Regions from separate parts of the Microbacterium sp. 71-23 genome, predicted to be linked through region 1. Evidence: predicted binding sites of a transcription regulator. Region 1 holds the regulator's gene; the other holds the start of a gene.

Region 1 (6,240 bases):
GCACGCATGGCTCGCAGTCTGGGTGCCCGGCTCCGACGCGTGGCTCGCGATCGACCCGACGAACGACCAGTGGGCGGGCGAGCGCTATGTCACCGTCGCGTGGGGTCGCGACTACGGCGACGTCACCCCGGTGAAGGGCATCATCTACACCGAGGCGAAGAAGTCGACCCTCAAGGTCGCGGTCGACGTCATCCCCGAGACCGAGTTCTCCCCGGCCTGAGCCCGCGGCGCCCCCACCGCGCCGCCGCTCACCGCGCCGCCGCACCCACCGCCGTGCCGCCGCCCCGCCACCGCTCACCGCGCCGCCGCCCCACCCCACCGCCGCCCCGCACCCACTGCCGCGCCGCCGCGCGCCGCGCCCGCGCCACCCACCGCACCCACCGCCTCTGCCCCGCCACGCCGCCCCCGGCCCAACCGCCCACGAAAAGGCACGCTGCGCGACCCACGGGGCGCCGCGCACCGCGCAACGTGCCTTCCGGCGCGGAGAGCGGCGGCAGCCACGGACGCCGCGCACCGCGCAACGTGCCTTCCGGCGGGAGAGGGGCAGCAGCCACGGCACAGGGCGACGGGCTGCCGCAGACGGGGGCCGGGCGCAAGCCCCGGGCCGCGGCATCCGGATGTGACACCATCGTCGCGTGAAGGCCTTCGCCTGCCGTGTGTGCGGCTCCCGTCTGTTCTTCGAGAACTCTGTCTGCGTGACCTGCGGCACGGGCCTCGGCTTCTCCCGCGGCGAGGCCGACATCGTGCCCGTCGACGCGGCGGGCCGCTATGTCGACGCGGCGGGGCTCGTCTCGCACGTGTGCCGCAACCTCGCGCTCACCGGATGCACCTGGCTCGCCCCTCTCGAGGGCGGGCAGTGCGCGGCATGCGATCTGACGCGCACGCGTCCGAACGATGCGGATGCCGCGGGCCTGGCCTACCTCGTGGACGCCGAGCGCGCGAAGCGCTACCTCGTCTTCGAGCTAGACCGCCTCGGGGTGCCGGTGGTGCCGAAGAGCGCAGACGCGATCGACGGGCTCTGCTTCGACCTGCTCTCGAGCGAGACGGCGCCGGTGGTCACGGGGCACGACGACGGGGTCGTCACGATCGACCTGGCCGAGGCCGACGACGCGCACCGCGAGAGCGTGCGCGCGCAGCTCGGCGAGACCTACCGCACGATGCTCGGGCACCTGCGGCACGAGGTCGGGCACTACATCCAGTGGCGGTTCCTGCGGGACGACGACCTCGTCGCCCGCTCCCGCGAGCTGTTCGGCGATGAGCGCGCCGACTACGGCGAGGCCCTCGACCGTCACTACGCCGACGGTGCGCCTGCCGGGTGGGAGGCCTCGTTCATCTCCGCCTACGCCACCATGCACCCCTTCGAGGACTTCGCTGAGACGTGGGCGCACTTCCTCCACATCTGCGACAGTGTCGAGACGGCCCGCGCCTACGCGCTCGCAGCGGTCGGCGACATCCGCTCGGCACCGCGGTTCAGCGAGGTCGTGAGGCTCATCTGGATGCCGCTGGCCACCGCACTGAACATGATGAACCGCGCGATGGGCAAGCACGACCTCTACCCGTTCGTCATCCCCGAGCCGGTGCTCGACAAGCTTGACCTGATCGCCCAGCTGCAGCACCGGGTCGCCGCCGGAGGCGTGGAAGACTGACCGGGTGAGCGACACCGCCGGAACCCCCGCAGCACCTCCCGGCGAGATCGACGGGTTCGCGGCGGCATCCTTCGCCGGCGTGCGGGACGCCTTCGCCCGCAACCTGGCTTCCGGCGAGGAGCTCGGCGGCTCGCTGTGCGTCATCGTCGACGACGAGGTGGTCGTCGACCTCTGGGGCGGCTGGTCCGACCCCGCCGGCACGGTGCCGTGGGGCGCCGACACGATCACGAACACCTGGTCGAACTCGAAGACCGTCACCGCCCTCGCGGCGCTGCAGCTCGTCGAGCGCGGCCGGCTCGACCTCGCCGCCCCGGTGGCGCGCTACTGGCCCGAGTTCGCGGCGGCCGGTAAGGCGCACATCACGGTGCGGCAACTGCTCGACCACACGGCCGGTGTGCCCGCCTGGGAGCAGCCGGTGACGGTGTCGGACATCCTCGATCAGGATGCCGCGGCCGCCCGCCTCGCGGCCCAGGAACCCTGGTTCGCCCCGGGCACCTCGCAGTCCGGCTACGCACTCGTGTGCTTCGGCCACCTGATCGGTGAGGTCGTGCGGCGCATCGACGGGCGCCCTCTCGGCCGGTTCGTCGCGGAGGAGCTCGCCGACCCGCTCGGCGCGGACTTCTGGCTGGGGCTGCCCGAGAGCGAGGAGAACCGCGTGAGCCTCGTCGTGCCGCCGCCGCGCGTGCCGCGCGACCCGGCGTCACGGCCCGAGCCGGGGTCGATCGCGACCCGGGCATACAGCGGGCCGATCCTCGGGGCGCGGGACAGCTGGACGCGGGAGTGGCGGGCCGCCGGCATCGGCGGGGCCGGCGGAACCGGCAACGCCCGCGCGCTCGCGCGCATGAACCAGATGCTCGCGCAGGGCGGCCTCGTCGAGGGCACCCGCCTGCTGTCACCGGCGGTGGTCGACGCGGTGTTCGCGCACCCCACCGACAGCACCGATCTGGTGCTGCGGCTGCCGTTGCGGTTCGGGCTCGGGTGGGCGCTGCCGCACCCGGTGTCGACTCCGTGGCTGCCGGGCGATCACCGCATCGCCTTCTGGGGCGGATGGGGCGGCTCGCTCGTCATCTGCGACCTCGACCGGCGCATGACCTTCGCGTACGTCATGAACCGCATGGCGGCGAGCGTCATCGGCTCCGATCGCTCGATCGACTACGTCACCCGCGCCTACGCCGCACTCGGCTGAGCATCGCACCCCTGCGGGTGCGAGGGTCAGTCCCGTTCGTCGTCGCGGTGGGGCAGCTCCCGGCGCGGGCGCCAGATCACGACGTCGGTCGCGCGGCGCACGCGCGTGCCCTGGCGGATCGTGACGACTGAGCCGGTGGAGCCGGCCGCGAAGACCCGGGCGCGCTTGTCGAGCTCGGCGCGCAGCGCCTGTTCGAGGTCGCGCACCCGCAGCGTGAGGTCGCGCACGCGGTTCTCGAGTGACACGATGCGCGCGATCGCCGGCAGGCTCATGCCGTCGGCCGACAGGCGCGCGACCTCGCGCAGCTGCTCGACGTGACGCAGCGAGTAGCGCCGCGACCCGCCCTTGGTGCGGTCGGGCACGACGAGGCCGAGCCGGTCGTACTGGCGCAGCGTCTGAGGGTGCATGCCGCTCAGTTCGGCAGCCGTCGCGATCGCGAAGATCGGGGCATCCTCGTCGATCTGCTCGCTCATGACCGGGCCTTCGCCACCAGATCTGCGCGCGGGTTCTCCTTCGGCTCGAACTCGCGGAAGCGTTCGAGCGCCGCACGGGCGTCGTCATCCAGGTGGGCGGGAACCGCGATCTGCACCTCGGCGAGCAGGTCGCCGGTGCCCTTCGCGGTCGTGATGCCGCGGCCCTTGACGCGCAGCACGCGCCCCGACGGGGTGCCGGGCGCGACCCGCAGCTTCACGATCTCGCCACCGAGCGTCGGCACCTCGATCGTCGCGCCGAGCGCCGCCTCGGTGAACGTCACCGGCACCGAGAGGCGCAGGTTCAGCCCATCGCGGGTGAAGACCGGATGCGGCCGCACGGTGACCTGCACGACGATGTCACCCGCCTCGCCGCCGTCGGGCGACGGGCGGCCGCGGCCGCGCAGCCGGATCTTCTGGCCGTCGGCGACGCCCGCGGGGATCTTCACCTTGAACGGCGCACCGTCCTCACCCTGCAGGGTGATGGTGTCGCCCGCCGCGGCGGTGACGAAGTCGAGCGTCGTGCGGGCCGTGACATCCGCCCCTCGGGTCGGACCGCCGAAACCGCGGAACCCGCCCGACGAACGGCCGAACGACCCGGTGCCGAAGCCGCCGCCGGGCTGGTTGAAGACGCTGTAGAAGTCGTCGAACCCGCCCGCACCGCCCCGGGGGGCGCCGCGGCCCTGGCCGAACATCGAGAACACGTCCTCGAAGCCGCCGGCGCCGGCGCCGCCCGCGGTGAAGCGGGCACCCGACCCCATCGCGCGGATCTGGTCGTACTCGGCGCGCTGCTCCGGGTCGCTCAGCACGGCGTACGCCTCGCTGACCTCCTTGAACTTGGCCTCCGCCTTCGCATCGCCCTGGTTCGAGTCGGGGTGGTACTGGCGCGCGAGCTTGCGGTACGTCTTCTTGAGATCGGCCTCCGACACGTCCTTCGAGACGCCGAGCACGGCGTAGAAGTCCTTGTCGAACCAGTCCTGGCTCGCCACCTGTGCCTCCTACTCCGCCGGAACGGCGACGACGACCTTGGCGGGTCGCAGCTCGATCGAGCCGAGGCGGTAACCCACCTCGACGACCTCGAGGACCGTCGTCTCGGTCGCGCCGGGGGTCGGCTGCTGGAAGATCGCCTCGTGCTGCTGCGGGTCGAACACCTCGCCCGCCGCGCCGTAGGTGACGAGGCCGATGCGCTCGGCGACGCCGCGCAGCTTCTCGGCGATCTGCGCGAAGGGGGTGCCCTCGGCGAGATCACCGTGCTTCTCGGCGCGGTCGAGGTCGTCGAGCACGGGCAACAAGCCCTTCGCGACCGATCCCTTGGCGCGCTCGATCTCGGTCTCGCGCTGCTCCTCGGTGCGCCGGCGGTAGTTGGCGTACTCCGCCTGCACGCGCTTGAGGTCGAGCAGCAGGTCGTGGTCTTCGGCGGATGCCTCGGCCACCGCGGCCTCATCGGACTGCACGGCGTTCAGGATGTCGTCGATCGTCAGCTCCGCCTCGTCCGCGACGGAGTCGGAGGCCTGCGCCTCCGACTCCGTCCGGTCGGGCTGAACCTCGTCGTCGCCTTCCGGCCGGTCGACGTTGTTCTCAGTCATGTGTCCGTCTTACTTCTTCTCGTCCTCGTCGTCGACCACCTCGGCGTCGATGACGTCTTCGTCGGGGTTGGGCACCTCGCCGTTGCCGGCGTCGGTGGCCGTCGGGTCGGCGGTCTCACCGGCGGCCTGCGAGGCCTGGTAGATCGCCTCGCCGAGCTTGCCCTGGCTCTGGTTGAGGGTGTCGAACGCCGCCTTCACCGCGTCGTCGTCCTCGCCGGCGAGGGCCGCCTTCAGCGCGTCGACGTCGGCCTGCACGCTGTCCTTGACCTCGGCGGGCAGCTTCTCGGCGTTCTCGGCGATGAGCTTCTCGATCGAGTACGAGAGCGTCTCGGCCTGGTTGCGCACCTCGGCCGACTCGCGACGCTTCTTGTCCTCGGCGGCGTGCTCCTCGGCCTCGCGCACCATGCGCTCGATGTCGTCCTTCGGCAGCGACGAGCCGCCGGTGATCGTCATCGACTGCTCCTTGCCGGTGCCCTTGTCCTTCGCGGACACGTGCACGATGCCGTTGGCGTCGATGTCGAAGGTGACCTCGATCTGCGGGATGCCGCGCGGAGCCGGCGCGATGCCGGTGAGCTCGAAGGTGCCGAGCGGCTTGTTGTCGCGGGTGAACTCGCGCTCACCCTGGAAGACCTGGATCGCCACCGACGGCTGGTTGTCGTCGGCGGTGGTGAAGGTCTCGCTGCGCTTGGTCGGGATGGCCGTGTTGCGCTCGATGAGCTTGGTCATGATGCCGCCCTTGGTCTCGATGCCGAGGCTCAGGGGAGTGACGTCGATGAGCAGCACGTCCTTGCGCTCACCCTTGAGGACACCGGCCTGCAGGGCGGCGCCGACGGCGACGACCTCGTCCGGGTTCACGCCCTTGTTGGGCTCCTGGCCGCCGGTGAGCTTCTTGACGAGCTCGGTGACCTGGGGCATGCGGGTCGATCCGCCGACGAGCACGACGTGGTCGATGTCCTCGACCTTGATGCCGGCCTCGGCGATGACGTCGGTGAACGGCTTCTTGGTGCGGTCGAGGAGGTCCTTCGTGAGGTCCTCGAACTTGGCGCGCGAGAGCGTCTCCGACAGCGACACGGGGCCCGAGTCGGTGAGCGAGAGGTAGGGCAGGTTGACGCTGGTCGAGTTCGAGCTCGACAGCTCCTTCTTGGCCTGCTCCGCGGCCTCCTTAAGGCGCTGCAGCGCGATCTTGTCGCCCGAGACATCCACGCCGGTGGTGTCCTTGAACTGCTTGATCAGGTAGTCGACGACCCGCTGGTCCCAGTCGTCGCCGCCGAGCCGGTTGTCGCCGGCAGTGGCGCGCACCTGGATGGTGGAGAAGTCGTCGTCCTTGCCCACCTCGAGCAGGGACACGTCGA
Region 2 (6,240 bases), on a different contig from region 1:
GGTGTATGGCTGAACTAGGGCTGACTCATGCAGGGTGATCCCGAACCCGGGTCCCGATGTCAGAGGGTTCCCGTCGTTCTGGTACTTCTCCGCGCCCATGGCCTTCAACCGCTTCGCGAGCGTGAGGGCGTAACAGTGGTCGCAGCCCGGCGATACGCGGTCGCACCCCGTGGTCGGGTTCCAGGTGACCTCGGTCCACTCGATGCCTGTCTTCCTTGGCATGTCGGTACGACCTTTCCGTTACGAGATCTGCGTTACGTGATATTCGTAGTGTATGGACACGGAGCCATCCCGGGAAGCACTGCGGCGCGTGTCACGTGCCGCCTTCGGGCAGAGTCATCGGTTGGAACTCATGCTTGAGATCGCTGACCTTGCAGATGGAATCTTCACGTTGACGCAGGTATCCAAGGCACTCGGCGTAACGATGAGCAGTCTTCAGAACGCACGCGACGCCTTGCTTGAGGTCGAGCTGATCTCGCGACTGCCCCAAACGGACTCTCGGTTCCAATACTTGGTTCGCAACGACAGTCCTGCGTGGCACTGGGCGCGCGACCTAGCGCAAATTGCGAGTCGCGCAGAACTCGGTCGCCCGGTCTCGTAGCGCAGCGAACACGCGGCACCGTTGGCTAATTGAGGGGCTGTTCACGCGAAGCCATCCATTCGAGGAGGCGCTTAATCTCCCATGAAGGGTTCGAAAGCCACCGCGTCGGGTCCGTCAGAAACCCCCGGATGTCCGGGGGTTTTCGCGTTGTCCGTGAGTTCTCGAGTGCGTCAGGAGTCGGCCTGCGCGCGGGCCGCGATGAACGCCTCGGAGGCGCGCACCTCGAGCGCGGCCTGGGTGGCCGTGGTGCGCTCGATGAGACGATGACCCATCAGCCGCTCGGCCTTCTCGAGCCTGCTGACCAGCGTGTTCCGATGGATGAACAGGCGGTCGGCGGCGGGTGCGATGCGCATGCGTGTGTCGAAGAACACTCGTACGGTCTCGCGCAGCTCGGCCATCTCGTCCGTGTCTGCCGACAGGTCTTGCAGCACTGTCTCGGCGAACCACATCGCCCGTTCCGGGTCCTGCAGCAGGAGCGCCCGCAGGGCGACGTCGCGGTAGAGCGCGCCGCGGCGCCGATGCTCGCCCCGACTCACCGCGAGCGCCGCGAGTGACTCGAGATGGCTTCTCCGGAAACCCGCGCGACCCGGATGGGCTTCGCCGATGCCGACGAGCAGTGTGTCGTCGAATCGCAGGGCATCGAGGGATTCCACGCGCACCGGGCCGTCTGTCGTGACCCAGAGCCAGACCTCGCCAGACCCTGTCGCGTGCCGCACCGAGCGCGTGGTGCCGACCGCGCGCTGCACGGCATCGGCGACCGCGTCCACCGCGCGCGGGGTCATCGTCGCTCCGGGCGGCGCGCCGATCGTGCTCGCCAGATGCCAGCTCTCGACCGGAACCCCCAGCACGGATGAGGCCACCTGGTCGTCGACCGCTTCTCCGGCGACGAGGGAGCGCACCATCGCCCGCCGGCGTGCGTGTTCCGACTGGAACGCACGGCGCCGCTCCGCATCGATTGCCGAGATGAACGCACCCACCCACCCGTCGACGGTCTGGGTCACGACGCGGGTGAGTGCGGGGACCTCGGCCGCCCCTCCGAGTTCGACCGCCCGAGAGACGAGGGCGTCGAGCCACGCATGCTGCATCATGCGCATCGTGTCGACGACTCGCCCCAGCGGAATGTCGCGGGCGACGATGTCGTCGGCGAACGCGCGCTCTGCCAGGCGCTCGTCGGGGGTGGTCGGTTCCGATGCGAGGCACCGCTCGATCGCCTCGGCGAGCACGTGCTCGGCGAGGGCGCGCATGTGGGGCCACGGTGCGAGTGCGTCCGCATCGGGCCGCGCTCTCAGTACACCGAGCGTGTGGTCCACGGTCGCGACCACCCAGCGCACCGGCCCCTCGCCGAGTGCGGCATGCAGGCGTTCCAGCTCGTCGTCGGGCAGTGAGGCGGCCGTCGTGGGGGCGCCGTCGAGCGTGCACACGAACTCGCGCAGCCGACCCGGGGAGGACATGCGGTCAGCCTAGGCGCACCGTGCACTCTGCACAGAGAGTGCTGTGAAGAGTGGTCGAAGCGACCGATGAGCGGCGACGCGAACACCGCGATCGTGGTGGTCATGCGGGACAACCGCCCGCGAACATCCCCCGTGATCAGGAGGTCACCGTCATGCCCGAATCGAACATCATCGCCGTCACCTTCGACGACCGCTCGAACGCCTTCCAGGCGCTCAGCGAGCTGAAGGGCGCAGGCATGGAAGGCCGCGTCGACGTCGCCGCCGCGGCCGTCGTCACCCGCGACGCCGACGGGCGCATCTCGATGCCCGACGGCGTCGACAACAACGGCGCCGTGGGCACCTGGGGCGGCAGCCTCGTGGGACTCCTGATCGGCGTGATCGGCGGACCCATCGGCATGCTGCTCGGCTGGACGGGCGGGCTGCTCGTGGGCGGCGCCTTCGATCTGCGGCGCGTCGACCGCTCGGCGGGCGCGCTCGAGCAGATCAGCAGTGCCATCCCGATCGGCGGCACCGCCCTCGTCGCCGAGGTCACCGAGTACGCCCGTGAGGTCGTCGACGGTGAGATGGCGAAGCTCGACGGCGTCGTCATCCGGCGCCCGCGCGAGGAGGTGCTCGACGAGATGGAGGCCGCCGAGGAGGCCTACCGTGAAGCCGAGAAGGAGGCGCGGCGTCACGCGCGTGAGCAGCGCAAGGCCGAGCGCAAGGCCGATGCGGCGGAGCGCACCGCGGCGCTGAAGGAGAAGCTCGGCGCCAGTTGATCCGCCATGCGAAGAGGGCTGCCGGTGCAGGAGCGCCGGCAGCCCTTCGCCGCGCGTTCGGCGGGCGGGCCGGGCGGAAGTAGGGTCTTCGGTCCGCCGATGGGCGTGGCATCCTTCGGCGAGCCGGCCTGCTCCGGGGGACTGTGCACAATGCGCAGTCGTGGGCTCCGGACCGCGATAGAGCGGTCCCTCCCCGGGATCTCCCCATTTCGCCGTCGGTGAACTCCGCCGCCTTCGCTGGCACTCTCACTGCCCGAGTGCTAATCTCGCACTAGTTGAGCCAATCAGACTCAACTTTCGCAGACCCGGGTGGATGCTGCATCCGCCCCGCTCACACAGGAGAACCCATGGCGACCTACGACCTGCTCCGCGACCTGGAGCGCTTCGCGACCACGACTCTCGACCAGACCCGCCGTGGTCCGCGCCAGATGCCGATGGACGTCTACCGCGACGGCGACCACTACGTGCTCACCGCCGACCTCCCGGGCGTCGACCCGGGTTCGATCGACGTCGACGTCGACGGACAGCTGCTCACCATCCGCGCCGAGCGCACCCTGCCCAGCGGCGAGGGCGTCAGCTGGATCACCCGCGAGCGGGAAGCCGGCGCCTACCTGCGCCAGCTGCAGCTCGGGCGTGGCATCGACACGGAGACCATCTCGGCGAGCTACCGCGACGGCGTGTTGAGTGTGACCCTGCCCGTCAGCGAGAAGGCGAAGCCGCGCAAGGTGGCCGTGGCCGGCGCCGCCGAGGCGGTCACCGTGACCGAGGGCGCGACTCCCGCCGCCTGACCCATCGACCGCGCCGACCCGCGCACAGACGGAGCGCCCCTGGCCCGAGTACGGGCCGGGGGCGTTCGCGCATTCCCGCAGCTAGCGCAGGTCGGCGGGTTTCACCCGCACCGGTCCCATCCAGAGCGCGACGAGCACGGATGTGACCGCCCCGGCCGCCATGATGGCCGCGAGCACGACGATCTGGAACCGGCCCGCCTCCAGCGGCGAGATCCCCCCGAAGATCGCGCCGACGAAGGCGCCCGGCAGCACGACGAGACCGGTCGTCTTGGTCTGGTCGATCGAGGGGATGAGGGCATCGCGCACGGCCTGCCGCGCCAGCGCCAGGGTCGACTGCCGGGGCCGCGCGCCGAGGGCGAGCCACCCCTCCACCTCGTCCCAGTGGTCGACGATTCCGCGGGTGAACATGCGGCCGGTGAGGGTCGCGATGCTCATGGCGTTGCCGATGACGATCGCGCCGATCGCCAGCGCGTAGCGTGCGGTCAGCTCGAGCGCACCGGTCGCGAACACGATCGTCGTCGCGAACACGACCCCCGACACGATGGATGTCGTCATCATCGCCGCGTGGCGCCGCGACCATCCGATGCGTCCGGTCGCCACCGACGCCGCGATCACGAACATCGCGACGAGGGTCAGTGCGATCAGCCTCGCGTCGGTGATGAGTCCGGTCAGCAGCACGCTGATCACCGCGAGCTGCACCGCGCCGCGCACGATCGCCAGCAGCGGCGACCACAGGCCCGGCACGCGGAAGGCGGCGAGCACGACCGTCGTGACGGCCGCGAGCACCCCGACACCGACGAGCGAGGGGAGCAGGTCGGTCGGCGGATTCACAGCGCGAGCGTAGCCCCGCGGCATCCTGACGCCCGAATCTCGGCGCATTCTTTGAATCGCACCGCCAGGATGGGCGCGTGAACATCATCGACAGTCTCGGAAGCCTCGGTCCCCTCGCCCTCGTGCTCGTCGCCGTCATCGTCTTCATCGAGAACGGTCTGTTCTTCCCCTTCCTGCCCGGCGACAGCCTCCTGTTCGCCGCGGCGATCCTCGCGGTGCCGCTGAACACCTCCTGGGTGCTGATCGCGGCGATCGCCGCGGTCGCCGCGATCGTCGGCGCCGAGCTGTCGTTCTGGATCGGTCGTCGCTACGGGCGGCGCCTCTTCCGTCCCGGGGCGCGGCTGTTCAAGCCTGAGTACCTCGCCGAAGCTCACGGCTTCTTCGAGCGCTACGGGGTGGGCGCGATCATCCTGGCCCGTTTCGTGCCGATCGTGCGCACCTACATCTCGCCCGCGGCGGGCGTCTCCGACATGCCGCGTGCCCGCTTCTCGATGTGGAACGCGATCGGCGCCGTGATCTGGGCGGGCATTCTCGGGCTCGCCGGCGCCCTGCTCGGCGGGGTTCCGTGGGTCGCCAACAACATCGAGTGGATCAGCATCGCGATCGTGCTCGTGACCGTCGCGCCGGTCGTCATCGGGGCGCTCGTGAAGCGCTCGAAGGCCAAGCGCGCATGAGCGCGACGACTTCGGATGCCGCGCCCTCGCGCGTGCCCGATCCGACGCCGTCGTTCTGGGTGGCCAAAGCCGCGTCGACGGCGCTGGGCGAGGCGCTGTCGGACTTCTCGATCCGGGTGCTGCCGCCGGTGGTCGCCGTGCTGATCGCGTTCGTGCTGTTCTGCGCGGCACTGGCGCTGCAGTTCACGCGCCGGCGCTACGTGCCCGAGGTCTACTGGTTCGCCGTCGCGATGGTGGGCGTCTTCGGCACGATGGCCGCCGATGTCGCTCACGTCGTCGTGGGCCTTCCGTATGCGGTGTCGGCGACGCTCTACGCGGTGTTCCTCGCGGCCGTCTTCCTCGTCTGGTGGCGGGTGGAGCGCACCCTGTCGGTGCACGCGATCACCACGACCCGGCGCGAGGCGTTCTACTGGGCGGCCGTCATCGGCACCTTCGCCCTCGGCACGGCGGTCGGCGACTTCGCCGCGGTGACCCTGGGACTCGGCTACGCTCCGTCGATCCTCGTGTTCGCGGTGCTCATCCTCGTTCCGGCACTCGGCTACCGCTTCCTGCGCTTCGGCGCCGTGTTCGCGTTCTGGTTCGCCTACGTGCTCACCCGTCCGCTCGGCGCCTCGGTCGCCGACTGGCTCGGCAAGCCCGTCGACGAGGGAGGGGTAGGCGTCGGCAGCGGCTGGGTGTCGCTCGGATTCGCGTTGGTCATGGTGATCGTCGTCGCGATCATCCGTCAGCGGCGCAGCGTGGCGGGCACGGCCCCGGTCGCCGCATCCGACCTCGGTCTGTGACCGGCGCGGCAGCCGCGCGGCATCGATCCGGCCGCTGAGCGCTCAGGCCGCGTAGAGCACGCCCGCGCCGTCCACCACGACGCCGACGGTGTCGCCCACGGCGGGAAGGTCGACGCCGAACACGCGCAGCGGCACCCGCGCCTCGGTGCCGTCGTCGCACACGACCGTGACGAGGGCGGTGCCACCGGTCTCGACGACGTCGAGCACGCGCATGGCGGGGGCCGTGGCATCCGTCGTCAGTCGAAGCTGCTCGGGACGCACCATGACGACGAGAGCGGATGCTGCGCCTGCCGCGTCCGTACGCACCGGCACGAGGCCGAGCGGGCATCGGGCCGACCCCGCCTCGCGTGTCGCG

Evidence for each region. The regulator HspR, encoded in region 1, represses chaperone genes until heat shock. The targets are predictions, from matches to a motif close to AAGTTGAGTCNNNNNGACTCAACTT.
Region 2: BGO15_RS04620 (Hsp20/alpha crystallin family protein) is a predicted target of HspR. The motif match lies at 3,083-3,107, and genes of this name have one in related genera.

Annotation. Positions count from the first base shown of each region.
Region 1 is NZ_MKSL01000039.1:42,356-48,595, reverse strand. It holds gene BGO15_RS12640 (transglutaminase family protein) at 1-220, shown strand, start outside; gene BGO15_RS12635 (zinc-binding metallopeptidase family protein) at 636-1,646, shown strand; gene BGO15_RS12630 (serine hydrolase domain-containing protein) at 1,651-2,832, shown strand; gene BGO15_RS12625 (heat shock protein transcriptional repressor HspR) at 2,859-3,305, opposite strand; gene BGO15_RS12620 (DnaJ C-terminal domain-containing protein) at 3,302-4,291, opposite strand; gene BGO15_RS12615 (nucleotide exchange factor GrpE) at 4,301-4,888, opposite strand; gene dnaK (molecular chaperone DnaK) at 4,898-6,240, opposite strand, start outside.
Region 2 is NZ_MKSL01000012.1:73,779-80,018, forward strand. It holds gene BGO15_RS04605 (DUF5131 family protein) at 1-222, opposite strand, end outside; gene BGO15_RS04610 (PucR family transcriptional regulator) at 772-2,052, opposite strand; gene BGO15_RS04615 (DUF1269 domain-containing protein) at 2,205-2,810, shown strand; gene BGO15_RS04620 (Hsp20/alpha crystallin family protein) at 3,158-3,598, shown strand; gene BGO15_RS04625 (ABC transporter permease) at 3,680-4,429, opposite strand; gene BGO15_RS04630 (DedA family protein) at 4,507-5,103, shown strand; gene BGO15_RS04635 (COG4705 family protein) at 5,100-5,885, shown strand; gene BGO15_RS04640 (ABC transporter ATP-binding protein) at 5,928-6,240, opposite strand, start outside.